Regions from separate parts of the Sphingomonas carotinifaciens genome, predicted to be linked through region 1. Evidence: riboswitches for the same ligand, from Rfam matches in the RefSeq annotation. Region 1 holds a riboswitch; the other holds the start of a gene.
What was found. A riboswitch is a leader RNA that binds a small molecule or an ion and turns the genes downstream of it on or off. The one in region 1 is predicted to bind cobalamin.
Positions count from the first base shown of each region.

Region 2: linked by a shared signal. The riboswitch ahead of GQR91_RS10740 (TonB-dependent receptor plug domain-containing protein) and the one ahead of GQR91_RS06440 (HoxN/HupN/NixA family nickel/cobalt transporter) in region 1 are both predicted to bind cobalamin.

Region 1 covers NZ_WSUT01000005.1:936,628-950,847, reverse strand. The annotation lists gene GQR91_RS06460 (oligosaccharide flippase family protein) at 1-886, shown strand, start outside; gene GQR91_RS06455 (hypothetical protein) at 879-1,154, shown strand; gene GQR91_RS06450 (phytoene desaturase) at 1,177-2,652, opposite strand; gene crtY (lycopene beta-cyclase CrtY) at 2,649-3,812, opposite strand; cobalamin riboswitch at 4,132-4,373, shown strand; gene GQR91_RS06440 (HoxN/HupN/NixA family nickel/cobalt transporter) at 4,559-5,602, shown strand; cobalamin riboswitch at 5,625-5,826, shown strand; gene cobW (cobalamin biosynthesis protein CobW) at 6,012-7,061, shown strand; gene cobN (cobaltochelatase subunit CobN) at 7,069-10,236, shown strand; gene GQR91_RS06425 (cobalamin biosynthesis protein CobG) at 10,233-11,309, shown strand; gene GQR91_RS06420 (precorrin-8X methylmutase) at 11,309-11,938, shown strand; gene cobI (precorrin-2 C(20)-methyltransferase) at 11,935-12,657, shown strand; gene cobJ (precorrin-3B C(17)-methyltransferase) at 12,654-13,415, shown strand; gene GQR91_RS06405 (cobalt-precorrin-6A reductase) at 13,391-14,152, opposite strand; gene cbiE (precorrin-6y C5,15-methyltransferase (decarboxylating) subunit CbiE) at 14,151-14,220, shown strand, end outside.
Region 2 covers NZ_WSUT01000005.1:1,822,811-1,837,030, forward strand. The annotation lists gene GQR91_RS10710 (MarR family winged helix-turn-helix transcriptional regulator) at 1-450, shown strand, start outside; gene GQR91_RS10715 (glycosyltransferase family 4 protein) at 556-1,566, opposite strand; gene GQR91_RS10720 (alpha-amylase family glycosyl hydrolase) at 1,577-3,196, opposite strand; gene GQR91_RS10725 (glycoside hydrolase family 130 protein) at 3,193-4,308, opposite strand; gene GQR91_RS10730 (TetR/AcrR family transcriptional regulator) at 4,346-4,972, opposite strand; gene cobU (bifunctional adenosylcobinamide kinase/adenosylcobinamide-phosphate guanylyltransferase) at 5,003-5,515, opposite strand; cobalamin riboswitch at 5,541-5,747, shown strand; gene GQR91_RS10740 (TonB-dependent receptor plug domain-containing protein) at 5,888-7,819, shown strand; gene GQR91_RS10745 (aminotransferase class I/II-fold pyridoxal phosphate-dependent enzyme) at 7,824-8,795, shown strand; gene cobO (cob(I)yrinic acid a,c-diamide adenosyltransferase) at 8,792-9,403, shown strand; gene GQR91_RS10755 (ABC transporter substrate-binding protein) at 9,406-10,227, shown strand; gene GQR91_RS10760 (FecCD family ABC transporter permease) at 10,224-11,186, shown strand; gene GQR91_RS10765 (ABC transporter ATP-binding protein) at 11,183-11,956, shown strand; gene cbiB (adenosylcobinamide-phosphate synthase CbiB) at 11,953-12,837, shown strand; gene GQR91_RS10775 (cobyric acid synthase) at 12,825-14,220, shown strand, end outside.

The DNA of each region.
Region 1 (14,220 bases):
GCCGCGGCTGAAGGGCGCGGGGCCGATCCTGCGCTTCGGATCGAATGCGTCGCTTCTTTATATCAGCTCGGCGGTCGGCACCCGCAGTCCCGAGCTCGTCATCGGCCGCGTGCTGACGCTGACCGCGGTCGGGCTGTACGGCCGCGCGGTCAGCCTTGCCGCGCAGTTGCAGATGCTGGTCAGCGGTGCGGTGGACGGCGTCTTCTACCCCGCCTTTGCGCGCCTGCGCGATGAGGGCGCCCCGCTGGGTGCACCCTATCAGCGCGTCGTCGCGGCCTATAGCGCGGCGACCTGGCCGGCGATGGCGTTCCTTGGTGCCGCCGCGACGCCGATCGTGCTGATGCTGTACGGGCCACGCTGGGTCGGTGTCGCGCCGCTGCTGCTCTGGGTGTCGCTGGCGCAGGTCTTCTTTACCGCGCTGCCGCTGCACATCGAGCTGCCGATCCTGCTCGGCCGTATCCGCCGGCTGGTGCTGCTCAACGTCGCCGATACCGTGGCCTCGGTCGGGCTGCTGCTGCTTGGCGCGCTTTGGGGGCTTCAGTGGGCGGCGGTGTCGCGGCTGGGCTATGGCATTGCCTGGTTCGCGATCTATGTCGGTCTGATGCAGACGCTGACCGGATTCCGCTGGCGGGCGATGCTCGTCATCTATGCGCAGAGCCTGATCGCCACGATCGCGACGATCGCGCCGCTGCTCGCCGCCTATCGCTGGTTCGTCGCGCCGGCCGCGATGCATTTCGGGCAGCTTGCCCTGTGCGCGCTGCTCGGCTGTGCAGGCTGGGGGGTAGCGATCTTTGCGGTGCGTCACCCCGTTCGGCACGAGGTGCTGGCGGTGGCGCAAGGGGTCCTGTCGCGCCTGCCCGCCGGACGAGTGCCGCGGCGTGGCTGATCCGCAGGGGCTCGGCGACCCGGATCAGGCGGCCTTTGCCTGGGCCCGGTTTCGCGAGATCATGGCGTGGATGACGCTCGCCTCGGCCATCGCAGTGGCGGTGGCGATCGCGGCGCTGGCACACAGTTTCGGGCCGTTGCACCTGGTGACGATGCTGGGCGTCATCGCCGGCGTCGGCGGATCGGTGATGCTGGCCGGTGCACTGATGGGGCTGGCGTTTCTCAGCTCCGGCACCGGCCATGACGAGGATGTGGATCGGCTCGATTAGGGCGGTGCCGGCCCGCTCCCCCTCAGCGATCCTCCAGCATCAGCCGCGCCGTTGCCTTGGCCGAGCCGACCACGCCCGGAATTCCCGCCCCCGGATGCGTGCCGGCACCCACGAAATACAGGTTCGGGATCGCATCGTCGCGGTTGTGCACCCGGAAATAGGCGCTCTGCGTCAGGATCGGCTCCAGCGAGAAGGCCGAGCCCATATGCGCGTTCAGGTCGGTTGCGAAGTCGCTGGGCGCATAGGAGAATTTGGTCACGATCCGCTCATGGATATCGGGGATCAGCCGCCGGCCGACCTCGTCCAGGATGCGCTTTTCCAGGATCGGCCCGACCTCGGCCCAGTCCATCGGGAACTTGCCCATGTGTGGCACCGGCGCCAGCGCGTAGAAGGTCGAATGCCCCTCGGGCGCAAGGCTGGGATCGGTCACGGTCGGGTGGTGCAGATAGAGCGAGAAATCCTCCGCCAGCACCCCGTGATCGTAGATGTCGGTCAGCAGCCCCTTATAGCGCGGTCCGAACAGGATCATGTGATGCGGGATGCCCGGCCACGTCCCCTTGATCCCGAAATGCACCACGAACAGCGACGGCGAATATTTCTTGCGCTCCAGCCGGTTGGTCACGCGCTTGGCCGAGCGATTGTCGCCCAGCAGGTCGCGGTAGCTGTGCATGATGTCCGCGTTGGACGCGATCGCATCCGCCTGCCCGGTCCAGCCGCTCTTCGTCACCACGCCCGTCGCACGGTCGCCCAGCGTCTCGATCCGCGTGACGGGATCGCCCAGCCGCACCACGCCGCCGATCCGCTCGAACTGCGTCACCATCGCGGCGACCAGCCGGTTGGTGCCGCCGCGCGCGAACCACACGCCGCCGTCGCGCTCCAGCTTGTGGATCAGCGCATAGATCGCGCTCGTCGTCATCGGATTGCCGCCGACCAGCAGCGTGTGGAAGGACAAGGCCTCGCGCAGCTTCTCCGACTTCACGAACTTGGACACCATCGCGTAGACCGAATTCCAAGCCTGGTACTTCGCCAGGGCCGGCGCCGCCTTCACCATCGACGCGAAGTCGAGGAACGCGACATGGCCCAGCTTTTCATAGCCTTCCCGGTACACGCCCGCCGCATAGTCGAGGAAGCGCTGATAGCCGGCAACATCGTCCGGCTCCAGCTTGGCGATCTCGGAGCGCAGCAGCGTGTCGTCGTTGGTATAGTCGAAATTGGTCCCGTCGACCCAGTTCAGCCGGTAGAAGGGGTTGACCGGATCGAGCACCACATCGTCCGCCATCTCGCGGCCGGTAAGCTGCCACAGCTCGCGCAGGCAGTTGGGATCGGTGATCACGGTCGGCCCGGCATCGAAGGTGAAGCCGTCGCGTTCCCAGTAATAGGCCCGCCCGCCCGGCTTGTCGCGCGACTCCACGATCGTGGTCTGCACGCCCGCCGATTGCAGGCGGATGGCGAGCGCCAGCCCGCCGAAACCCGACCCGATGACGATCGCGGTCTTCATGCGCGGGCCCCCCTCAGCGCGGAGATCGCGCGGCCGATCGGCACCGGCGGCCGGCCGGTCAGGATACGCGCCTTGTCGGCCATGGTCGATTGTCCTGCATAGAAGCGCCCGATAAGGCCGGGCGCCAGTCGATAGAAGCGCTCAAGCACGCGGTAGCGTTCCTCGGGCTCGGCGGCCCGAAACAGCATGGTGTCGAGCATACGATAGAATTTGCGCGCGTCCCAGGCGTCCCGCGCCAGACCATAGGTCAGGTCGTGCAGGTCCGCGCCCGCAAAGTCGCGCCGCGCCGCGATCGCGCTGGCCGTACGGATCGCATCGGGCAGCGAATAGCCGGTGGTCGGGTGGAACAGCCCGGCGCGCATCCCGGCCTTGGGCGTCTTGGCCCCGCCCGATCGCCAATAAGCCTCGAAATTGCCGCCCATCGCCACCGGCAACACGCCGGCTTCCTCGCGGACGACCTCGGTGACGTCCCAGTCCATCGCCGCGGCATATCGCTCCAGCCGCGGCACGATCGCCCCGCGGTTGAGGTCGGCGGAGGTCGAATAATAGGTGTCCTCGACGAAGATGCGGTCGGCCCCGAAGGGCAGGACGTAGACGAAGCGGTAACCGTCCACCTGCTTCACCGTCGCATCCATCACCACCGGCCGCTCGCGCCCGTGCGGCGCCGCCAGCGCCAGTTCGCGCCCGACGAATTTCTGCCATCCGCAATCCAGCGTGGACAGGTCGCCCGTCCCGCGCGTGTCGATCACGCCCTTCGCCTCGATCCGGTCGCCATCGGCCAGCACCACCGCGGTCGCCGACACGCCCAGCGCCTTGCGCCCCAGCAACAGCGCCTGTTCGGGCAGGGTGGCGCGCACCACCCGGTCCAGCCGGCTGCTCTCGATCGAGTAATAGGGCTGCGCGATCGTCCGGCCATGCGCCGGAAACGCCACGTCATAGCTGGCCCAGGCATGGGCGACGGCGCGCTCCACGATCCAGCGGTCGGCGCGCGCAACATCGCTGCCGAAGAACGACCACAGGTGGTTGCCGCCGATGCTGTCGCCCGCATCGACTAGCCGGACGTCGAGGTCCGGGTGCCGTCCTTTCAGCGCCAGTGCGACCAGGCTACCCGCCAGACCCGCACCGACGATCGCGACATCGCATGCGATCGTGGAAGCCATATCCGCTCGCTACCCCAAACCGCGCACGACGCAAACCACTTAACCGAGATAGGAGGAAGGCCCCCTACGCCCTCTCCCCTCTGGGGAGCATCAGGTGAACGGCGCCCCGCGCTGTTCAGCCCATGCCGGGGGCAGGGGCGACCTGATGCTGGAGGGGACCCGCGGCTTTAGCCGTGGGGAGGGTGAGGGGCCGCCAAACAGCGCATCGCCCGCGGCATCCCCTCACCCTTCCCACTGCCTGGCGGCAGCGGGCCCCTTCCCTCTCCCCGTGGGCGAGAGGGGTGGAAGATACTTGCCCCCCGCCCCCACACACCCTACCCCCGTCGCCGATCGCGCCGGTGCCCCCACAAGGGGCTTAAAAGGGAACACGGTGAAAGGCGGCCGCCGAGCCGCCCCAATCCGCGGCTGTCCCTGCAACTGTAAGCGGCGAGCGCGGTGCCGGACGTGCCCCATCAAGGGCACAGCCACTGGACCGAACGGGTCGACCGTTCGATCTGGGAAGGTACGGCACCGTGGCTGTGACCCGCGAGCCAGGAGACCTGCCGGCGTCAGGTCGCTCTTGTCCGCCGGTCCAGGGGATGGCCGCGGCACGGCTGGTCCGTTGAGCGACGCGCACCCAGGCGGCGGGGGCCGCCACGGCGACGCGTGCCCGGCCGCTCATGGCGTCCGGTCGGTCCTGCGGCGCCGGCCACCGGTTCGCGCCGGTGGTAGGCCCCCGTCATGTCGGACGCCCGCCGGATTGCCGCATGACCCTGTCCGATTCCCCCCTGAAACGCCGCATCGCCGCGCTGTTCGCGCTGCTGATCCTCGCCAATCTCGCCTGCTGGGCCTGGGCGCTTGCGCTCGCCCGCCACGATGCGCTGCTGCTCGGCACCGCCGCGCTCGCCTGGGGGCTGGGCCTGCGCCACGCGGTCGATGCCGACCATATCGCCGCGATCGACAACGTCACCCGCAAGCTGATGCAGGACGGCCAGCGCCCGGTCGCCGTCGGCTTCTGGTTCGCGCTCGGCCATTCCGCCATCGTGCTGGTCGCCGCCGTCGCGGTCGCGCTGACCGCCAACGCGCTCGCCCGATTCGAGGCGTTCGGACAGGTCGGCGGCGTCGTCGCCACCGGCATCTCCGCGACCTTCCTGTTCGCCATCGCCGCGATGAACCTCCTGATCCTGCGCTCGGTCTGGGCCAGCTTCCGCCACGTCCGCGCCGGCGGCATCTATGAAGAGGCCGATCTCGACATGCTCACCGCCGCGCGCGGACCGTTGTCGCGGCTGTTCCGGCCAATGTTCCGGCTGGTCACCAAAAGCTGGCACATGGCGCCGCTCGGCCTGTTGTTCGGGCTCGGCTTCGACACCGCGACCGAGGTCGCGATCCTGGGGCTTTCCGCCGCACAGGCCGCCGATGGCATGAGCATCGCCACCATCCTCGTCCTGCCCGCCCTGTTCGCCGCCGGCATGGCGCTGGTCGACACCGCGGACGGGGTGGTGATGCTCGGCGCCTATCGCTGGGCGTTCGTGAAGCCGATCAGAAAACTCTACTACAACATCACCATCACCCTCGTCTCCGCGATCGTCGCCATCGCGATCGGCGGGATCGAGACGCTGGCCCTGATCGCCGACAAGCTGGAGCTTCGCGGCGGCGTGTGGACGCTGGCCACCGATCTCGGCGGCAGCTTCAACGGCTTGGGCTTCGCGATCGTCGGCCTGTTCGTTGCCTGCTGGCTGGTCAGCTTCGCCATCTACCGGTGGAAGCGCTTCGACGACACGCCTGTTGTCGGCCCCGCACCCGCCCGCTAAAGCCGTGGCCGGGGCGGATCATCCGCCCCGACGCGCGCCGGTGCCCCTCAAGGGCTTTGAATGGGAATGTGGTGCAAATCCACGGCTGTCCCTGCAACTGTAAGCGGAGAGCGCGCGGCACACGCCCCTTTGTCGGGGCAGCCACTGGGTTTCGATCCGGGAAGGCCGTGCCGCGATCGCGACGACCCGTGAGCCAGGAGACCTGCCGGCGCGGTGTCGCTCTTGCCTGGGTCCAGGGGATGGCCAAGGCACGGTTCTCCGTCTGAGCGACGACACTGGATGCGGCCGGGGTCGCAAACGGTGCGTGGCTTCGGACGCCTGCCCCGCGTCCGCCCGGAGTCCGCGTGCCCGCCGTCAGGCAAGCCCCGTCCGTTTTGTCGTTGATGCAAGGCGCGGGCGGAGAATGCACATGCCGGATCTTTCCCCGGATCTATCCAAAGTCCCCGTCACCATCGTCACCGGCTTTCTGGGGGCGGGCAAGACGACGCTGATCAGCCACCTGATCCGCGCCGCGAACGGCCGCCGCCTCGCGGTCGTGGTCAATGAATTCGGCACGCTCGGCGTCGACGGCGACATCTTGAAGGGGTGCGCCATTCCCGATTGCCCGGCGGAAAACATCGTCGAGCTGGCAAACGGCTGCATCTGCTGCACCGTCGCCGACGATTTCGTGCCAACCGTCGAAGCCTTGCTCGCGCTCGACCCACGCCCCGATCACATCCTGATCGAAACCTCCGGCCTCGCGCTGCCCAAGCCGCTCCTGAAAGCATTCGACTGGCCCGCGATCCGCTCGCGCATCACCGTCGACGGCGTCATCGCGCTGGCGGATGCGGAGGCGGTCGCCGCCGGCCGTTTCGCATCCGATCTCGCCGCGGTCGATGCGCAGCGCGCCGCCGACCCCAGCCTCGACCATGAAACCCCGCTGGCCGAGGTGTTCGAGGACCAGCTCGCCTGCGCCGATCTCGTGCTGCTCACCAAGGCCGATCTGGCGGGGCCGGACGGCCTCGCCGCCGCCCGCGCCGTCATCGCCGCGCAGGCGCCGCGCCCGCTGCCCGTGGTCGAGCTGACCGACGGCATCATCGATCCGCGGGTCGTGCTGGGCCTCGGCGCCGCCGCCGAGGACGACATCGCCGCCCGCCCCTCGCATCATGACGGTGCCGACGATCACGAGCATGAGGATTTCGACAGCATCGTCGTCGATCTGCCCGAAATCGCCACGCCCGACGCGCTCGCCGCCCGGATCGAGGCGCTGGCCGCCTCGCACGACATCCTGCGCGTGAAGGGCTATGCCGCGGTGTCGGGCAAGCCGATGCGCCTGCTCGTCCAGGCGGTCGGCGGCCGCGTCCGCACGCAATATGACCGGCCGTGGCGCGCGGACGAGGCGCGCGCCACCCGCCTCGTCGTCATCGCCGAGCATGACCGCATCGACCCGCCCGCGATACGGACCGCGCTGGCGGGCTGATCCGGCCATGCATCTCGTCTTTCGCGAGAGCCACGGACTGGAGGAGGGCGCCGTGCCCCGGGATCTGGGGCAAAGCCCCGGCGACCTGCTGGTGCTCTCCTTCTCCGACAGCGACCTGCGTGCCTTTGCCGCCGGCTGGCAGGGGGCGGGGCGCGCCTCGCTGCGCCTCGCCAATCTGGAGCAGCTCGCCCATCCGCTGTCGGTCGACACCTATGTCGAGCGCACCGCGGTACATGCAAAGGCGATCCTGATCCGCCTGATCGGCGGCCCCTCCTATTGGAGCTACGGCCTGTCGCAGATGGAGCGCATCGCGCGCGACCACGGCATCGCGCTCGCCGTCCTCCCCGCCGATGGCCGCGAGGATGTGCGCCTCGACAAGGCCTCCACGCTCCCCGTCCCCCTGCTCCGCACGCTGGCCGGGCTTTGCGAACAAGGCGGCCCCACCGCCGCCGGCCAGGCGCTCGACCTGTTGGCAAAAGCCGCCAACCTCCCCGACCCGTTCGGCCCAAGCGAAGTCGAAGCACAAGCCCCACCTCCCATCCCCCCGGTCGGCGCCTGGAACCCAACCTGCCCCGCCGCCTTCGCGCTCACCGCGAAGGCCCCCACCGTCCTCATCCTCTTCTACCGCGCCTACCGCGTCGCCGACGACACGGCCCCGATCGCCGCGCTGCGGACCGCGCTGGAGGATCGCGGCTTCGCCGTCCTCCCCCTCTATCTCCCCTCCCTGAAAGCCGAGGAAGCACAAGGCTGGCTCCACCGCTGGATCGCGCACCTCGCCCCCGCGGCCATCCTCAACGCCACCGCCTTTTCCGCCCCCCTCGACACAGGGGGCGCGCCGATCTTTCAGGTCGCGCTCGCCACCTCCACCCACGCCGCATGGACCGGGGCCCCCCGCGGCCTTTCCCCCGCCGACCTCGCCATGCACGTCGTCCTGCCCGAGGTCGACGGCCGCCTCTTCGCCGGCGTCGCCAGCTTCAAGGAAGACGCCCCCCACGACCCCGCGCTCGACTTCGCCCCCCGCCGCCACCGCCCCGACCCCGAACGCATCGCCGCCATCGCCGCGCGCGTCGCCGCGCGCATCCGCCTCGGGCAAACCCCCGCCACACGGCGCCGCACCGCGATCATCCTCTCCACCTATCCCGGCAAGGCGCACCAGATGGCGCACGCCGTCGGCCTCGACGCCATCGCCTCCACCCACGCCATCCTCGAAGACATCGGCGTGCCCCCCGCCCCCGATCTGGCGCAGGCCCTCGCCACGCGCACGATTCGCTGGCCGCTTGCCGACTACCGCGCCGCGCTCGCCACGCTCCCCCCCGCGCTGCGCACCGATCTCCGGCAAAGCTGGGGCGAACCGCAAGGCGACGCCTTCCACTTCCCCGCCATCGCCCACGGCAACACCCTGATCGCGCTGCAGCCCGAGCGCGGCCGTCCCGACACCCGCGCCGACGACTATCACGACCTGTCGCGCTGCCCGTCCCATGCCTATGTCGCCTTCCATCTCTGGCTCCACGCCCGCGGCACCGACGCCATCATCCATGTCGGCGCCCACGGCACCCTGGAATGGCTCCCCGGCAAGGCGGTCGCGCTGTCGGGCGCGTGCTGGCCCGACGCGCTGGTCCGCGACCTGCCCGTCCTCTACCCCTTCATCGTCAACGATCCGGGCGAGGCCGCGCAGGCCAAGCGCCGCATCGGCGCCGTCACCCTGGGCCACGCGCCCCCGCCGCTGGTCCGCAGCGGCACCGGCGCCGGCCTCGCCCGGCTGGAGGCGCTGCTCGACGAATTCGCCAGCGCCGACGGCCTCGACCCCGCCCGCCGGGACCGGCTGCGCACCGACATCACCGACGAAGCCGCCGCCGCCGGCCTCGCCATGGGCCCCGACATCGCGCGCATCGACGCGTTCGTCTGCGACGTGAAGGACAGCCAATATGGCGACGGCCTGCACATCTATGGCCGCGGTCCGCAAGGACAGGCCGAGCGCGCCGGCCTGCTCGCCGGGCTGGCCGGCGCCCATGTTTCCCCCGGCCCCGCCGGCTCGCCCCATCGCGGGCGCAGCGACGTGCTGCCCACCGGCCGCAACCTTTACACCATCGACCCGCGCGCCACCCCCTCGCGCGCCGCGCACCAGCAGGGCATCCGCCTCGCCGACGAACTCGTCCGCCGCCATCTCCAGGACGAGGGCGACTGGCTGCGCACCCTGGTGGTCGATCTCTGGGGCTCCGCCACGATGCGCACCGCGGGCGAGGAGTTCGCCATGGCGCTCCACCTGCTCGGCGTCGAGCCGGTATGGGACCACCGCTCCACCCGCGTCACCGGCTTCGAGATCCTGCCCCTCGCCCGGCTCGACCGCCCCCGCGTCGACGTCACGCTGCGCGTCTCCGGCCTGTTCCGCGACGCCTTTCCCACCCTGATCCAGCTCTTCGGCCAAGCCGTCCGCGCGCTCGCCCTTCGCGACGAACCCGTCGACCGCAACCCCTTCGTCGCCGGCGACGCAACCCCCCGCGTCTACGGCCCCGCCCCCGGACGCTACGGCGTCGGCCTCGGCGACCTTGGCGAGACCTACACGCCGCAGGCCCGGCAAGCCGCCGGCCGCGCCTGGCTCGCCGCCTCCGCCCATGCCCTCGACGCCGGCGATGCCCACGATCCCGCCGGCATCGCCGCGCGGGTCGGTGCCGCGCAAGGCTTCGTCCACGTCCAGGACCTGCCCGAAACCGACCTGCTGCTCGCCGCCGACTATGCCGCGCACGAAGCCGGCTTCGCCGCCGCCCGGGCGCTCACCGGCGGATCGGCCGCGCTCTACCATCTCGACGCGCGCGACCCCGAGCGCATCTGCACCCGCACGCTGCCGCAGGAGATCGCCCGCGTCGTCCATGCCCGCGCCGCGCATCCCGGCTGGATCGCGGGCATGATGCGCCACGGCTTTCGCGGTGCCGCCGAGATCGCCGCCACGCTCGACCATCTCGGCGCCTTTTCGCACCTGGCGGACGCCGTCGCCCCCGAACTGTTCGACCGTTATTACGAAGCGACGCTCGCCGACCCGCAGGTCCGCGCCTTTCTCGCCGCCGCCAATCCGCAGGCCCTCGCCGCGATGGAGGCGCGTTTCGCCGCCCTCCACGCCGCCGGTCTGTGGCGCACCCGCCGCAACTCGATCGCCGCCGCCCTGGACACGGGGCTATGATCCGCGGCTGGTGCCCCGATGCATGGCGACCGATGATGGCCGGCGACGGCCTGCTCGTCCGCATCCGCCCGCGCCTGTCGCGCCTGACCGGTACGCAAGCGCGCGCGCTGGCACAGGCCGCGCAAACCCACGGCAACGGCATGATCGACCTCACCAACCGTGCCAACCTGCAACTGCGCGGCGTGACCGAGGCGGGCTGGCCCGCCCTCCTGTCCGATCTCCAGCACCACCATCTGGTCGACGCCGACCCTGCGATGGAGGCACGCCGCACCATCCTCACCGCTCCCGACTGGCAGGCGGGCGACGACACCCATGCCATCGCCACCGCACTGCTGGGTCGCCTGCCAGACCTGCCCGACCTGCCGCCCAAGATGGGCTTCGCGATCGACGCCGGCCCCGCCCCGATCCTGACTCGGACGCCCGCCGACTTCCGCATCGAACGCGCGAGTGACGGCGCCCTGCTCCTGCGCGCAGAGGGCCGCGCCACCGGCTGCACGATCACCGCGAACGAAGCCCCCGACGCGCTGATCGCGCTCGCCCGCTGGTTCCTCGCCACCGGCGGTGTGCAGGCCCGCCGCATGGCCCGCCACGCCGTGCCCCTGCCCGGCTGGGCCACCGGGCCGCACGCTCCCGCCCCCACCCGCGCCATTCCGCAACCCGCGCCCGCGGTGCGCGGCATCCCCTTCGGCCGCACCGACGCCGCCACGCTTGCCGCCTTTCTCCACGCCAGCGGTGCGGAGGCACTGCGCCTCACTCCCTGGCGCCGGATGCTGGTCGAGGGTGGCACGGACGCCCCCGGCTTCCTCACCGCCCCCTCGCCGCTGATGGATGTCGATGCCTGCCCCGGCGCGCCTGCCTGTCCGCAGGCCAGCGTGGAAACGCGGGCGCTCGCCACCCGCCTTGCCCCTCTCGTCCCCGGCACGCTCCACGTCTCCGCCTGCGCCAAGCACTGCGCCCGCGCCCACCCGGCCGACATCGTTCTCACCGGCCGCGACGGCCGCTTCGACCTTGCCCACCCACCCCGGTCCGGCCTGTCGCCGGATCAGGTGCTCGCCCTTTTCGGACCCCAGTGATGCCCCACTCTTACGAAACCGATGGCGCCGCCATCTATCGCCAGTCCTTCGCCACCATCCGGCGCGAGGCCGATCTGGCGCGCTTCCCGGCGGAGGAAGAGCCCGTCGCCGTCCGCATGATCCACGCCGCCGGCATGGTCGAACTGGCCGACCATATCCGCTTCACCCCCGGCTTCGCCGCCGCCGCACGAGCCGCGCTGGCGGCGGGCGCGCCGATCCTGTGCGACGCGCACATGGTCAGCGAGGGGGTGACCCGCGCCCGCCTGCCCGCCGACAACGCCGTTCTCTGCACGCTGCGCGATCCTGCCGTTCCCGATCTGGCGCGGACGATGGGCACCACCCGCTCCGCCGCCGCGCTGGAATTGTGGCGCCCGCATCTCGCCGGGGCGCTGGTCGCGATCGGCAACGCCCCCACCGCGCTTTTCCACCTGCTCAACATGCTGGAGGACCCCGCCTGCCCCCGCCCCGCCGCCATCATCGGCTGCCCGGTCGGCTTTGTCGGCGCGGTGGAATCGAAGGAGGCGCTGCTCGCCGCGCCGCCGGTGCCGTCCGTCACGGTCGCCGGCCGACTGGGCGGCAGCGCGATCACCGTCGCGGCGATCAACGCATTGGCGAGCCGCGCGGAATGAGCGGCACCATCCGGGGGGTCGGCCTCGGCCCCGGCGCGCCCGACCTGATGAGCGTGCGCGCCGACCGGCTGATCCGCAGCAGCCGTCACATCGCCTTTTTCCGCAAGGCCGGTCGCACCGGCCATGCCCGCACCATCGTGCAGGGCATGCTGCGTGACGATGCGGTAGAACACGCGATGGAATATCCCGTCACCACCGAGATCGCGGTGGCCGATCCGCGCTACAATGCCTGCCTCGCCGCCTTCTACGCGCAGTGGACGGAAAAGCTGGCGGACCTCGCCGCCACCGGCGAGGATGTCGTGGTGCTGTGCGAGGGCGATCCCTTCTTCTACGGCTCGTTCATGCATCTCTACACCCGGCTGTCCGGTCGCGTGGGGGTGGAGGTCGTGCCCGGCATCACCGGCATGTCCGGCGCCTGGACCGCCAGCGGCGCGCCGATCACCTGGGGCGACGATGTGCTGACGATCGCAATGGCGACCCTGCCGGAGGAGGAGCTCACCCGCCGCATCCGCGATACCGACGCACTGGTCGTGATGAAGATCGGTCGACACCTCGCCAAGCTGCGCCGCGCGCTGGCCGCCGCCGGTCGCGCGGATCAGGCATGGCTGGTCGAACATGCCGCGATGGCGGGCGAACGCGTCACCCGCCTGTGCGACGCGCCCGCCACCGCACCCTATTTCTCGATCGCGCTGATCCACGGTCAGGGGCGCCGCCCATGATCGCCAAGGACAATCCGGGCTGGCTCGCCATCGCCGGCCTCGGCCCCGGCGACGAAGCGCTGGTCACGCCCGAGGTTACCACCGCGCTTGCGCAGGCGACCGACGTGATCGGCTATATTCCCTATGTCGCGCGCATCGCGCCGCGCGACGGCCTGACGCTCCACCCCTCGGACAACCGGGTCGAGCTGGACCGCGCCGCCCATGCCCTGGCGCTGGCCGCATCGGGCCGCCGCGTGGTCGTCGTCTCGTCGGGCGATCCCGGCGTCTTCGCCATGGCGGCGGCGGTGTTCGAGGTGGTGGAGGCGAACCCCGTCCACGCCGCGCTCGATATCCGCGTGCTGCCGGGCATCACCGCGATGCTGGCCGCCGCCGCGCGTGCCGGCGCGCCGCTCGGCCACGATTTCTGTGCGATCAACCTGTCCGACAATCTGAAGCCGCATGCGCTGATCGAACGCCGCGTGGCCCTTGCGGCCGAGGCCGATTTTGCCATGGCCTTCTACAATCCCCGCTCGCGCGCCCGGCCCGATACGCTGGACCGCGTGCTGGCGGTCCTGCGCGACACCTGCGCCGACGACCGCCCCGTGCTGTTCGCCCGCGCCGTCTCCACGCCGCAGGAGCAGCTTTCGGTCGTCCCGCTTCCCCAGGCTCGCGGCGACATGGCCGACATGCGCACCATCGTCATTGTCGGGTCCGGCACGACGCGCGTCATCGCCCGGCCGGGCACGCCCATCCTCTACACGCCGCGATCCGCGTCATGATCGATCCAGTCCAGCACCGCCGCCACGTCATGCATCTCGCGCCGGGCGGGCACCGCCGGCCGGTCGATCAGCATCACCGGCAGGCCCAGCGCGCGCGCCGCGTCCAGCTTGGCGCTCGCGCCTGTGCCCCCCGCATCCTTGGCCAGCACCAGGTCGATGCCATGCGCCACCATCAACCGCCGATCGCCCTCGGCATCGAACGGGCCCCGGTCGATCACCAGATGATGGTGTGGCAGCGGCGGCGCCTCGCCGCCCGCCTCCACGAAGCGGAGCAGGTAGAAATGCTGCGGCCGCATCGCGAACGCGCCGACATGCATCCGCCCCAGCGCCAGCATGATCCGGCGCGGCGGTCCTGCCAGCGCGGCGACCGCGGCGGCGATGTCGGGCACACGCTGCCACCGGTCGCCGGCTTTCGCGCGCCAGCCGGGCCGGGTCAGCGCGACCAGCGGCACGCCCGCCCGTTCGGCGGCCGCCACGGCGTTGGCGCTCATCTGCCCGGCAAAGGGGTGCGTCGCATCCACCAGATGCGTCACCCCCTCGTCGCGCAGGTATCGCACCAGCCCGTCCACGCCGCCAAAGCCGCCGACCCGCGTGGCGATCGGCTGCGCGCGTGGCCGTGCGACGCGCCCGGCATAGCTCAGCACCGCCTCGTCCCCCCGCGCGGCCAGCGCCTCGGCCAGCGCACTCGCCTCGGTCGTGCCCCCCAGCACCAGGATATGACGGGAAGGCTGCTGCATGACGGACGCTAAACCCTGGCTGACGATCATCGGGATCGGCGAGGATGGACCGGCCGGCCTGTCCGCGG
Region 2 (14,220 bases), 890 kb from region 1:
CAAGACGGCGGTGCGGCGGTGCTGCGGCTGGACGATTTCCTGCCCTACCGGTTGTCGATCGCGTCCAATCTGGTGAGCGGGCATATCGCCAGTGCGTATGAGCAATTGTTCGGGTTGAGCATTCCCGAATGGCGGCTGGTCGCGATCGTGGCGGAAGAGGGCCGCATCGCCCAGTCGGCGATCTGCGAGCGGAGCCGGATGGACAAGGTGACGGTCAGCCGCGCCGCGATCGCGCTGGCCGATCGCGGTCTGGTGGCGCGGGTGCCGCATGACGGTGACCGGCGGTCGCACCTGTTGATGCTGACCGCGGCGGGGGAGGAACTGTACGCACAGGTGGCGCCCAAGGCGCTGGAACTGGAGGCGCGGTTGTTTGCCGAGTTTTCGGAGGAGGAACTGGCGGGGTTTACCGCGATGCTCAGGCGGATGGAGCGGGCGGTTTTGGAGTCGTAGAGCATCGCGCGCAAAACCTGACGCAACATCCGTTCGGCCTGAGCCCCTCGACAAGCTCAGGATAAACTTCGGCGCGTGGCGCTGCTCCCCGAAGGGGAGAGGGCATCATGTATCCAAAATGTCCCGGTAGAGCGCGATGTAGGCGTCGGCCATGCGGTCGATCGAGAAGCGCTCAACCGCCGTGCGGCGGCAGGCGGCGCGGTCTATGGTGTCGAGGCGGTCGATGGCCCTTACCGCTTCCGCCACGTCCTTTACCAGGAAACCGTTGACGCCGTCCTCGATTAGCTCCGGCATCGATCCGCGGTCGATCGCGATGACCGGGGTGCCGCAGGCCATCGCCTCGACCACCGACAGGCCGAAGGGTTCGTCGAAGTTGATGAGGTGGAGAAGCGCCCTCGCGCTGCCGAGTGCGCGGGTGCGCGCCTCGCCGCCGAGCGGGCCGTGATAGATCACGCGATCACCGTCGACATGCGGCCGGACGTCGCGGTCCCAGTAACCCTGATCTTGAACAATGCCGGCCATGTGGAGGCGACGGCCGGTGGCGCGGGCGGCGTCGATCGCTTCGCGGGCGCCCTTGTCGGGGTGCATGCGGCCGAAAAAGAGGAGGTCATCGCTGCCGACGGGGTCGAAGGGGAAGTCGTCCACCGGGATGCCGTGGTGGATGGTGGCGGCGTAGCGGAGCGCGGGGTGGCGGTCGGCGTTCGAGATCGCGACATAGTGCACGCGGTCCTGATAGGGGGCGTACATCGGCAGGATCCGGTCGGACGAGAAGCCGTGGATGGTGGTGACCATCGGGGTGGAGACGAGGGGCGCGAAGGCGTGGGCGGGGAAGTCGGCCTGGTTGTGGATCAGGTCGAATTCGGCCGCGCGCGCGAAGACGGTGGAGAGATGGCGCATCTCCCATACCTTGGCGTCGATCGAGGGATCTTCGGAATAGGCGGCGGGAACGGGGCCGGCGAGGGTGGCGGCGGTGATGCTGTCCTGAGTGGCGAACAGGGTGACGTCCACCCCGCGCGCGACAAGCGCCTCGGTCAGCAGGCTGGTGACGAGTTCCCAGGGACCATAGGCGCGCGGCGGGGTGCGCCAGGCGATCGGGGCGATCATCGCGATCTTCATGAAAAGGGCGTTACCGTTCTGGCTGGAGGATGACGCCCTGGTTGGGCGCAAGGGTATCGGTGAAGGGGTCGGGGGTGGTGGACAGCAGCAGGCGCCATGCGCCCGGCGGCAGGATGACGGGGTGCGGCGTCGCGCCCAGATTGAGTGCGACGACGATGCGGTCGTCGCCGCAGACGCGTTCATAGGCGAGGACATCGCCCTCCGCCTCGATCAACCGGAACTGGCCGACGCCCAGCGCAGGATGGCGGCGGCGCAGGGCGAGCAGCGCCCGGTGCAGCGACAGCATCGAGGCCGGGTCATCCCGTTCGGCCGCGACGTTCCGCGTCCGCCAGTCCGCTCCGAGCGGAAGCCATGGTTCGGCGGTGGAGAAGCCGGCATGGGCGCCGGCATCCCATGGCATCGGTGCGCGTACCGGATCGCGGCCAAGGCCGAGGCCGGGTTCGCGCAACTCGCGCGGGTCCTGCACCCGGTCGGGCGGGATGACCGCATCCTCCAGCCCCAGTTCGTCGCCATAATAAAGGGTGGGCGTGCCGCGCAGGGTGAGCAGCAGCATGGCGGCGACACGGGCCTGTTCCGCCCCGCGCTTGGTGGCGCTGCGTGGGCGGTCGTGATTGCCCAGCACCCAGTTGGGCCAGCCGCCGGGGGGCAGCGCCGCCTCATAATCGGCGATCATCTGCGCCAGCGTGCGCGCGTCCCAGCGGGCGTCGATCAACTGGAAGTTGAAGGGCAGGTGGACGCCGCTTTCGTCCTGCCCGTAATAGTGCATCAGGCGTTCGAGCGGCAGGTAGATCTCGCCGATCAGCACGCGCTCCTCGCCGGGGGTGCTGTAATCGTCGGCGATGCGGCGCATGTCGCCGGCGATGGCGTGCACCTCGGGCTGGTCGGTGGAGTGGCGTTGCAGCACGCGGTGCATCTCGCCCATGCTGACGTGCCAGGCGGGGTTCAACGGATTGTCGGGGAAGTCGGCATGCTTGACCATGTGCCACAGCACGTCGATGCGGAAACCATCGACGCCGCGAGCGAACCAGAAGCGCAGCACGTCCAGCATCGCCGCACGCACATCCGGGTTGCGCCAGTTGAGGTCGGGCTGTTCCTTCAAAAAGGCGTGGTAGTAATATTGGCCGGTCGCCTCGTCCCATTCCCAGGCGGGCCCGCCGAAGTCGCTGATCCAGTTGTTGGGCACGCCGCCATCCGGTGCGGCGTCGCGCCACAGATACCAGTCGCGTTTCGGGTTGGTGCGCGACGCGCGGCTTTCGCGAAACCAGGGATGCTGGTCCGAACTGTGGTTCGGCACGAAATCGAGCAGGATCTTCAGCCCGCGGGCATGGGCGGCGGCGAGCAGCGCATCGAAATCGGCCAGCGTGCCGAAGCGCGGATCGATCCCGCAATAATCCTCCACGTCATAGCCGAAATCGGCCATGGGCGAGGGGAAGATGGGCGAGATCCAGATCGCATCGACGCCGAGATCGACCAGATAATCGAGCCGGGCGGCGATGCCGTTCAGGTCGCCGATGCCGTCGCCGTCGCTGTCCTGAAACGAGCGGGGATAGATCTGGTACAGGACGGCGGATCGCCACCATGGTGCGTTCGGGGTCACGTCCGGGGTGACGTCCGGGGCCGATATGCTCATCGGAAGCGATCCTTGCGCAGGCGGGTCATCCGGCAGGCGAGATCGGCCTCGCCGCTGGCGACCAGATAATGGTCGCCGCCATCGGCCAGCCCGGTGGAAAAGACGACGGGGGTCGGCAGGTACATCTGGTGCGCGATGTCGGCGGTGAGGGCGGGTGCGGCCTCGATCAATGGTGCATCGTCCTCCAGCCGCAGGATGCGGGTGGGGTCGTCGCGGTCGAGCAGCGCCCAGAAACTGCGATAGATGCCCACCGTCTCGCGGCGTTCGACGCCGTGATAGATGGTCAGCCAGCCGTCATCGGTCAGTACCGGTTGCGTGCCGCCGCCGATCTTCATCGCCGAGGTGGATCCCTTGCGCGCGCGGATGCCGGGTGCCTCCAGCGGCTTCCAGTGGAGCGCATCGGGCGAGGCGGCGAAGTTGATCGCAGGGCCGCCGACATAGGGGCTGTCCTCGGGATAGGCGAAATACACCTCTCCCAGCGGGCGGGTGAGGGCCATGAAGCGGTCGCCGACCAGCCCTTCGAACAGGATCATGTCCTTGTTCTGATGGTCGAGGACGATCCCCTCCAGCCAGTAGTCTATGCCGTTGTCGGAGACGTGGAGCGTGGTGCAGTGACGCTCGGCAGAGACCGAACAGGTGGTCATGTACCAGCGGTCGGCGATGCGGCTGATCCGGGCATCCTCGACGCCGTAATCCTGATAGGGCGCAGCGGGCTCGATCGCCTTGTCGTAATGGACCGCGACGATGCGCTCGCCATCGGGGGTGAGTTCGACCGGCAGCAGCCAGGACAGCGAGGTGAGCGCCAGCATGCGGTGGGCATGGCCCTTCAGCGCGAACTGGCGCGGGTCGGTCATGTCGACGCCGGCAAGGGGATAGCGGTCGAGCACATAGCCGCCGGGCGTCCAGCGGATGGCGCGGACATGGCCGTCCACCACCGGTTGCGCCAGTGCCTCGGCGATGCGGACCATCAGCAACAGGTTGCCGTTCGGCAGTCGCGCCATGCCGGGATTGAACGCGCCCAGCACATAGGTCGGCTCGGCGATCCCGCGACGCAGCGGCGAGCGTGCGAGGTCGACATCGTCGGGACGGAAGATCAGGAAGTCGTCGGCCATGCGGGCGCGAACGCGGCGGCGTGGGCCGGCGTTCCCGTCAGATCGCGGCGTCGCGCAGGAAGACGCGCCAGCGTTCCTCGAAAAACGCGTCCGGCGAAAGGCCGCAAAAGGGATCGGGCAGGCCGAATTGCAGGCGCCGGGTCGGGCCGTCGAGCAGATCGCCGAGCAGATGGTAGAGGCAGGTCGGATCGGCCTGGCGGAGCAGCCCGGCGGCTTGCGCGTGGCGGATGCGGTCGAGCATGGGCGCGGACATGATCCGGTTCCACGCGGCGAAGCGGGTGCGCAGCTCCTCCGAATAGGCGGCCTCCGAGGTGAGAAAGGCCATGAAGCGGACATTGTCGGGCGACAGGCAGAAACCGAAGAAATGGCGCGAGGCGCGCTTCAGCGAGGCGAGGGGATTTTCCGCGCCGTCGCCCTCAACGAACGCCTCGGCCAGTCGCTCAAGGTCGCGCGTCACCACCGCATCGAGGAGCGCCATCTTGCCGGGATAGCGGCGATAGATGGTGTGCTTGCTGACGCCGACGGCGGCGGCGATCTCCTCCATCGAGGTGCCGTCGATGCCGCGGCAGCAAAAGGCCTCGCGCGCGCCGGTGAGGACCAGGTCGTTGATCTGCTGCGCCTGTTCGCGGGTGGGTCGTCCGGTGGTGCGTTTGTCGGTGGGCATGATCTTCTTTTGCGGGCGGGGTCGCGCACGTCAAATATCGGGCGGCTGCAGGCGCAGCGCCAGACCGGCGGCGACGAAATAGGTGCGCTCCACCACCCCGGCCACCGCCTGGTTGAGCCGGCCCGCCTCGTCGCGAAACGCGCGGCCGAGCGGGGTTTCGGGGACGAGGCCGAGCCCCACCTCGTTGGAGACGAGGAACAGCGGCGCGCGCGCCGCGCCGATCGCGGCGAGCAGGTCGGCGCGGGCGGCAGCGACATCGTGATCGCCGAGCATGACGTTGGTGAGCCACAGGGTCAGGCAATCGACTAGGATCGCACCGCCCACAGCCTCGCGGATCGCCGCGGGCAGCGCGACCGGGCAGTCGATCGTCGTCCAGCGCGCGTCGCGATCGGCACGGTGCCGGGCGATGCGCTCCGCCATCTCGTCGTCGAACGCCTGGCCCGTCGCGCAGTAGATCAGCGGCGCGGCGAAGCGCTCCGCCGCGGTCTGGGCCAGCCGGCTCTTGCCCGAGCGGGCACCCCCGAGGAACAACGTCGTCGCCATCTTGCCCCCGTGCCCGCCCCCGCCTAAGGGCGCAAGCGTGACAGGTTCCCGGAGACGGGATGAAAAGGGAATTCGGAAGCGACGCCCGGACCGGGCCGGCGTGATCCGAAGCTGCCCCCGCAACTGTGACCGGCGAGCCTCGCCCATCCCCATGCCACTGGAGTTGATCCGGGAAGGCCGGGCGCGGCGCTGACCCGGGAGCCAGGAGACCTGCCTGTCGCGGTCTGTCCTTCGCGCGGACGGGGTGTGCCGGGCGATCGAGGAATGATCCTCGCGTGACGACGTCTTTGGGGGCGTGGGTGCAGCGGGGCTTGTCCGGCGCCGCCCGTGCGCGTGCCCCCTGTTGCGAACGCGAACGGGGAAACAAGAGCTGTGACGATTCGATATCTATTGGCGGCACCGGTGCTACTCGCCGCGCTGCCGGCCTGGGGCCAGAGCGCGCAGTCCAATGCCGGACTGGAACAGGTGCAGGGCGCCGACGACCGCATCGTGGTGACGGCCAATCGCGCCGCGCAACCGATCGACCGGGTGGGCCAGGCGATAAGCGTGCTGGACACCGCCGAGATCACGCGGCGCCAGTCGGTGGCGGTGGCCGACCTGCTGCGCCAGACACCCGGCGTGACGATCGCGCGCAACGGCGGGATCGGCACGCAGACCGGGGTCAGCATCCGCGGTGCGGAGACCGACCAGACGGTGGCACTGATCGACGGCATCAAGCTGAACGATCCGTCGGCGCCCGGCGGCGGGTTCAACTTCGGCGGATTGCTGGTGGGGAATATCGCGCGGATCGAGGTGCTTCGGGGTGCGCAGTCGGTGCTGTGGGGCAGCCAGGCGATCGGCGGTGTGGTGAACCTGATCACGCGGCAGCCGACCGAGGCGCTGTCGGTCAACGCGCGCGCGGAAGGGGGCTGGCGCGATACGGGGCAGGTGTTCGCCAATATGTCGGGCAAGGCGGGGCCGGTCGCGGCGAGCCTTGGCGGCGGGTATTTCACCAGCGACGGCCTGTCCGCCTTTGCCGGCGGGACCGAGCGCGACGGATATCGCAACTACGGCGCCAATGGCAGCGTGACGGTGGACGTTGCCACCAACCTGTCGCTGGACCTGCGCGGCTTCTATTCGGATGGCCGGACGGAGATTGACGGCTTTCCGGCACCCGCCTTCACCTTTGGCGATACGCGCGAATATGGCACGTCGAAGCAGTTCGTCGGCTATGGCGGCGCGAACCTGGCGCTGTTCGACGGGCGGCTGCGCAACCGGCTGGGCTATGCCTATACGCAGACGCGGCGGCGCAACATCGATCCGGACGGGGTGCCGACCGAGACGTTTCGCGGCAATGGCCGCAACGAGCGTATCGAATATCAGGGGCTGCTCGACCTGAGCGACGCGGTGCAGGGCACGTTCGGCGCGGAGCGGGAGGTGACGCGGTTCACCACCACGAGCTTTGGCGGGCCGGAAACGCGCGGGCGGGCGCGGCTGTTCAGCGTCTATGGCCAGTTGGCGGTGACGCCCGTCGCAGGGCTGACCGTGACGGGCGGCGTGCGCCATGACGACCATAATGTGTTCGGCGGCGCGACCACGGTGTCGGCCAGCGGCGTCTGGTCGCCCAATGGCGGCAATACGCTGTTCCGGGGCAGCTATTCGGAAGGGTTCAAGGCGCCGACGCTGTACCAGTTGCAGAGCGAATATGGCAACGCGCTGCTCGATCCCGAACGGTCGAAGGGCTGGGACGCGGGCATCACGCAGCGCGCGCTGGACGGTGCGATCGAGGCGAGCGCGACATGGTTTCACCGCACCTCGCGCGACCTGATCACCTTCGTGTCGTGCGCCGCGCCGCTTTCCGGCATCTGTGCGGGGCGGCCGTTCGGCACCTATGACAATGTCGCGCGGGCACGGTCACAGGGGCTGGAGTTCACCCTGGCGCTGGTGCCGGTCGAGGCGTTGCGGCTGAGCGTGGCCTATACCTATCTGGATGCCGAGAATCGCTCGACCGGCACCGCCGGTTTCGGGCGGCGGCTGGCGCGGCGGCCGGATCACAGCGTGACGGTGAATGCCGATTACCGCTGGGCGTTCGGACTGGAGACGGGGGCGACGGTGACGAGTGTCGGCGACAGCTTCAACGATGCGGCCAATGCGCGGCGGCTGGACGGATATACGTTGGTCGACCTGCGCGCATCGATGCCGGTGACGGGCAATCTGGCCGTCTATGGCCGGATCGAGAACCTGTTCGACGAACGCTACCAGACGGTGCTCGATTACGGCCAGCAGGGGCGTGCGGCCTTTGCCGGCGTGCGGCTGGCGTACTGAGGTGATGTCCGGCGCACGCAATCTGGCGCCGTTCTACGTTCATGGCGGGCGGGTGGCGGAGGCGCGTGCCGTGTTCGGGGGCGAGAACTGGATCGACCTGTCGACGGGGATCGCGCCGCACGCCTATCCGGTCGGGGAGACCGGGCTGGCACGTCTGCCGGAGAGCGGGGCGGTGGCGGCGCTGGAGGCGGCGGCGGGGCGTGCGTTCGGGGTGCCGGCGGGGCGCGCGGTGGTGGCGGTGCCGGGGACGGACCTGGCGATGCGGCTGCTGGCGCTGTTGATGCCGGGGGAGCGTCCGGCAGTGGTGGTGCCGGGCTATGGCGGGCACCGGGCGGCGTGGCCGGCGGCGGTGCCGATCGCGTGGGAGGCGCTGGGGCAGGGCGGCCACGACCTGACCATTCTTGCCAGCCCCGCCAACCCCGACGGCCGGCGGCTGGATCCGGTGAGCGCGCGCGACCTGCTGGCGCGCGGCATGCTGGTGGTGGACGAGGCCTATGCCGACCCGGCGCCGGGGCTGGCGGCGATGGATGACGCGAGGCTGGTGGTGCTGCGGTCGTTCGGCAAATTCTATGGGTTGCCGGGGGTGAGGCTGGGCTTCGTCATCGCGGCGCCGGCGCTGGCGGACGCCTTGCGGGCGTTGCTGGGGGACTGGCCGGTGAGCGGGCCGGCGGTGACGATCGGGACGCAGGCCTATGGCGACACGGCGTGGCAGGTGGAGCAGGTGCGCAGGATCGGGGATGCGGCAGTGGCGCTGGATGCGGTACTGGATGCAGCCGGGTTCGCGGTGTCGGGGCGGGCGGGGTTGTTCCGGCTGGTCGCGGTACCCGGTGCCGGGCGCCTGTTCCGCCATCTGGCCGAGCGTGCGATCCTGGTGCGGCCGCTGGCCGACCAGCCGGACCGGTTGCGCATCGGCCTGCCCGGAGACGCGGCCGCGGTGTGGCGACTGGCCGACGCGTTACAGGAGTTCAAGCGATGACCGATACGCCCGAGGACTATGCCCGCCACAACGCCAAGATGAAGCGGATGCAGGCGGCGCGCGAGAAGATGCAGGCCAGGCGCACGCTGGAGCGCGGCCTGTTGATCGTCCATACCGGCAACGGCAAGGGCAAGTCGTCCTCCGCTTTCGGCATGGCGATCCGCAGCATCGGCTGGGGCATGAAGGTCGCCATCCTGCAATATGTGAAGGGCAAGTGGGAGACGGGGGAGCGCAACTTCTTCGAAGCGCATCCCGATCTCGCCACCTTCGAGGTGATGGGCGAAGGCTTCACCTGGGACACGCAGGACCGCGAGCAGGATATCCGCGCGGCGCGCGCGGCGTGGGAACGGTCCAAGGCGATGATCCTCGACCCCGAGATCGACTTCGTGATCCTGGACGAACTGAACATCGTGTTGCGCGACGGGACGTTGCCGGCGGACGAGATCGTCGCGTTCCTGAAGGACCGGCCGCTGACCAAGCATATCTGCGTCACCGGGCGCCATGCCAAGCCCGAACTGCTGGAGATCGCCGATCTGGTGACCGAGTTCGGCGAGGTGAAACATCCCTACAACGCAGGCTTCAAGGCGCAGAAGGGCGTCGAATATTGAGCATGGCGCGCGCGATCGGCGCGGCGACGTGCCTGATGACGGTGTCGGCGGCGCCGGTGCCGGTGCCGGTGCCGGGGACCTTGCGCATCGTGTCGATCAATCCGTGCATCGATGCGATCCTGATGCGCATCGCCGATCCCGCCGAGATCGCCGGGATCAGCCATTATTCGCAGGATGCGCGCGCCTCCTCCATCCCGCTGGACCTCGCGCGGCGCTTTCACGCGACCTCGGGCACCGCGGAGGAGGTGGTGGCGCTGCGCCCCGATCTGGTGCTGAGCGGCCCCCATGTCGCGCCCTCCACGATCGCGGCGTTGAAGCGGATGAAGATCCGGCTGGTGCAATATCCGGTACCCGACAGCGTGGACGAAAGCGTGGCGCAGGTGCGCGAGATGGCCGCCGCGATCGGCCATGCCGACCGGGGCGCGCGTCTGGCGGGGGCGATCACGGCGGCGGCGCGGCCGGTGGCAGGGGCAAAGGTGCCGGCGCTGATCTGGCAGGGTGGCGGACTGGTGCCGGGAGCGGGAACCCTGTCCGACGACCTGTTGGCGCGCAGCGGGTTCCGCAACATGAGCGCGGCCTATGGCCTGAAGAAATGGGACGTGCTGCCGCTGGAATATCTGGTGGCGCGACCGCCGCGGGTGTTGCTGTCGGTGGGCACGGCGGAGGCCGGCGGCGACCGGCTGGCGCGGCATCCGGCGGTGCGGCGGCTGGGTGAGCGGATCACGGTGGCGCCCTATCCGGCGCGGCTGATGAATTGCGGCGGGCCGACGATCGTCGCAGCGATGGCGCGGCTGCGCACGGTACGAGAAGGTTTGGGGCGATGAAGCGGTTGAGCCTGTTTCTGCTGCTGGCGTTGATCGCGGCGGCGTTGCTGTCGGTGGCGGCGGGCAAGGTCTGGGTGCCGTGGGGCGCATGGACCGCGGACGATCCGCGCGGGATCATCATCGCCGAGTTGCGCCTGCCGCGCACCGTGCTGGCGATGGCGGTGGGCGCGGCGCTCGGCCTGTCGGGTGCGGTGATGCAAGGCTATCTGCGCAACCCGCTGGCCGATCCGGGGCTGTTCGGCGTGTCGTCTGGCGCGGCGCTGGGGGCGGTCTTGTCACTGTTCTTCGGCTATGCCGCGCAGGCGTGGTTGCTGCCGGGCTTCGCGCTGGCCGGGGCAGGCGTGACGATGGCGCTGCTCGCGCTGATCGCCGGGCGGTCGGGCAGCCTGATCCTGTTCACGCTGGCGGGGATGATCCTGACCAGCATCGCGGGATCGCTGACGACGCTGGCGATCAGCCTGGCGCCGACGCCGTTCGTCGCGAGCGAGATCGTCACCTGGCTGATCGGTGCGCTGACCGACCGGAGCTGGGACGACGTCAAGGTCGCGCTGCCGCTGATCGCAGGCGGGATCGCGGTGCTGGCGACGACGGCGCGGTCGCTGGATGCGCTGACGCTGGGCGAGGCGGCGGCACGGTCGATCGGGGTCGATCCCCGGCGGCTGCAACTGGCGGTGATCGCGGGCACCGCGCTGACCGTGGGGGCGAGCGTGGCGACGGCCGGGGTGATCGGCTTTGTCGGGTTGATGGTGCCGCATCTGGTGCGGCCGCTGGCGGGTAATCGCCCCTCGGCGATCCTGCTGCCCTCCGCGCTGGGCGGGGCGCTGCTGGTCACGGTGGCGGACAGTCTGGTGCGGATCGCGCCGACGGTCAGCGAACTGAGGCTGGGCGTGGCGATGTCGATGCTGGGCGGGCCGTTCTTCCTGTATCTGCTGATCCGCATGCGGCGGGGGCTGGCATGAGCGTGCTGGCGATCGAGGGCGTCTCGCTGGCGCTGGGCGGCAATCCGGTGCTGCACGAGGTGTCGTTCGCGTTTGCACAGGGGCGCGTGACCGCACTGCTGGGGCCGAACGGGGCGGGCAAGAGCAGTCTGTTGTCCTGCGTGGCGGGGTTGCGGCGGCCGGATGCGGGCCGCGTGACGCTGGACGGCGCCGGGGTGACGGCGCTCGACCGGCGCGAGCGGGGGCGGCGGATCGGGTTGCTGCCGCAAGACGGCGACGTGCACTGGAATATCGACGTGGCGACGCTGGTCGCGCTGGGTCGCCTGCCGCATCGGGGGCGCTGGGGCGAGACCGATGCCGACCGCGCGGCGGTGGCGCGGGCGATGGCCGAAACCGATGTGGAGCATCTGGCCCGGCGCGGCGTCGAACGCCTGTCGGGCGGGGAGCGGGGGCGCGCGCTGCTGGCGCGGGTGCTGGCGGGGGAGCCGGACTGGCTGCTGGCCGACGAGCCGCTGGCGAGCCTGGACCCGGCGCATCAACTGGACGTGCTGGCGCGGCTGCGCGCCGTGGCGGATGCCGGGCGCGGCGTGGTGGTGGTGCTGCACGACCTGCATCTGGCGGGACGGATCGCCGACGATGTGGTGCTGCTGAACCGGGGGCGGGTCGTTGCGGCGGGAGCGGCGGAGGCGGTGCTGACCGCGCCGCTGATCGCCCGGACCTATGGTGTCGCGGTGGAGATCGGGCGGACACCGGGCGGGCACCGCTTCATCCTGCCGACTGCGCGGGCATGAACCAGGCGGCGGCGCTGTTGGCGATCCTGATGCTGGAGGCGGTGCTGGGCTATCCGCGGCGGTGGCGGCATCCGGTGGAGGCGGTGGGGGCGCTGATCGCGGCGTTCGAGCGGCGTTGGCGGCGGCACCGCCGGATCGGGGGCGTGGTGTTGCTGGCGGTGCTGATCGGATTGGCGGTCGCGGCCGGGCTGGCGATCGGGATGCTCGGGTGGGTCGCGGTCATACTGGTGGGCACGACGGGGTTGGCGCAGCGAAGCCTTCACGACCATGTTTCGGCGGTGGCGACCCCCCTTGCGGCGGGCGATCTGGTGGCGGCGCGCGGCGCGGTGGCGATGATCGTCGGGCGCGATACCGACACGCTGGACGAGGGCGGGGTGGCGACGGCGGCGATCGAGAGCCTGGCGGAGAGTTTCTGCGACGGGGTGGTGGCGCCGGCCTTCTGGTTCCTGATCGGCGGTTTGCCGGGGCTGTTCGTGGCCAAGGCGATCAACACCGCGGACAGCATGGTGGGGCATCGCACCGCGCGGCTGGCGGCGTTCGGATGGGCGAGTGCGAAGGCCGATGATGTGATCAACTGGTTGCCGGCGCAGATCGCGGGGTTGCTGATCTGTCTGGTCGGGCGGGGCGGATGGCGGGTGATGCTGCGCGATGCGGGCAAACATGCCTCGCCCAATGGCGGTTGGCCGGAGAGCGCGATGGCCGGCGTGCTAGGGCGGCGGCTGGGCGGGCCGGTATGCTATGACGGCGAGCCGGCGATGCGGGCGGTGCTGGGCGAGGGGGCGGTGCCGGATGCGGGCGATCTGAGGCGGGCGCTGCGCGTCTATCGCGGCGCATGCATGATGATGTGGGTGCTGGTGGGGGTGATCGCTTGGGCGCGGTGATGCTGCAAGGGACGGGGTCGGACGTGGGCAAGTCGGTGCTGGTCGCCGGGCTGTGCCGGCTCTTTGCCAATCGGGGGCTGAAGGTGCGGCCGTTCAAGCCGCAGAACATGTCGAACAATGCGGCGGTGGCCGTGGATGGCGGCGAGATCGGGCGGGCGCAGGCGTTGCAGGCGATCGCCGCGCGCACGCCGCCGACGACGGACATGAACCCGGTGCTGATGAAGCCGCAGTCCGACCGGACGTCGCAACTGGTGGTGCAGGGGCGGGTCGCAGGCGTGGTGCAGGCGGGGCGCTGGCGCGAGGCGAAGGCGGGGCTGATGACGCCGGTGCTGGCGTCCTATCGCCGGTTGCGCGGGCAAGCCGATCTGGTGATCGTGGAGGGGGCGGGAAGCCCGGCGGAGATCAACCTGCGCGACGGCGACATCGCCAATATGGGCTTTGCGCGCGCGGCGGGCGTGCCGGTGGTGCTGGTGGGCGATATCGACCGGGGCGGGGTGATCGCATCGCTGGTCGGCACGCGCGCGGTGCTGGACGAGGCGGATGCGGCGATGGTGCGCGGGTTCCTGATCAACAAGTTCCGCGGCGACCCGGCGCTGTTCGGCGAAGGCATGGCGGCGATCGAGACGCGGACCGGGTGGGAGGCGCTGGGGCTGGTGCCATGGCTGAACGCGGCGGCGCGCTTGCCGGCGGAGGATGCGGTGGCGCTCGACCGGATGGGCGGGGGCCAGGGGGTGGTGATCGCGGTGCCGATGCTGTCGCGGATCGCCAATTTCGACGATTTCGATGCGCTGGCGAGCGAGCCGGGCGTGCGGCTGGCGATGATCCCGCCGGGGCAGCCTTTGCCGGCCGATGCGGCGCTGGTGATCCTGCCGGGGAGCAAGGCGACGATCGCGGACTTGGCGTTCCTGCGCGCGCAGGGGTGGGACGTGGACCTGTTCGCGCATGTCCGGCGTGGCGGCCGGGTGCTGGGGATTTGCGGCGGATACCAGATGCTGGGGCGGCGGGTGTCCGATCCGGAGGGGATCGAGGGCGCGGCGGACAGCGTCGCGGGACTGGGCCTGTTGCCGGTGGAGACCGAACTCGGCCGCGACAAGCGGGTGCGGGCGGTGACGGGCACGCTGTATGGCGGCGGGGGCGACTTTGCCGGGTACGAGATCCATGCCGGGGTGACGCGGGTGGACGCGGGAACGCCGCCGCTGCTTCGCTTCGAGGATGGCGGCGTCGATGGCGCGACCGCTGAGGATGGGCGGATCGCGGGCTGTTATGTCCATGGGTTGTTCGACCGGGTGGGCGCGCGGGGGCATTGGCTGAAGGTGATCGGGGCGGTGTCGGACGGGTGGGACCGCAGCGAGGCGATCGATGCGGCGCTGGATGCGATCGCGG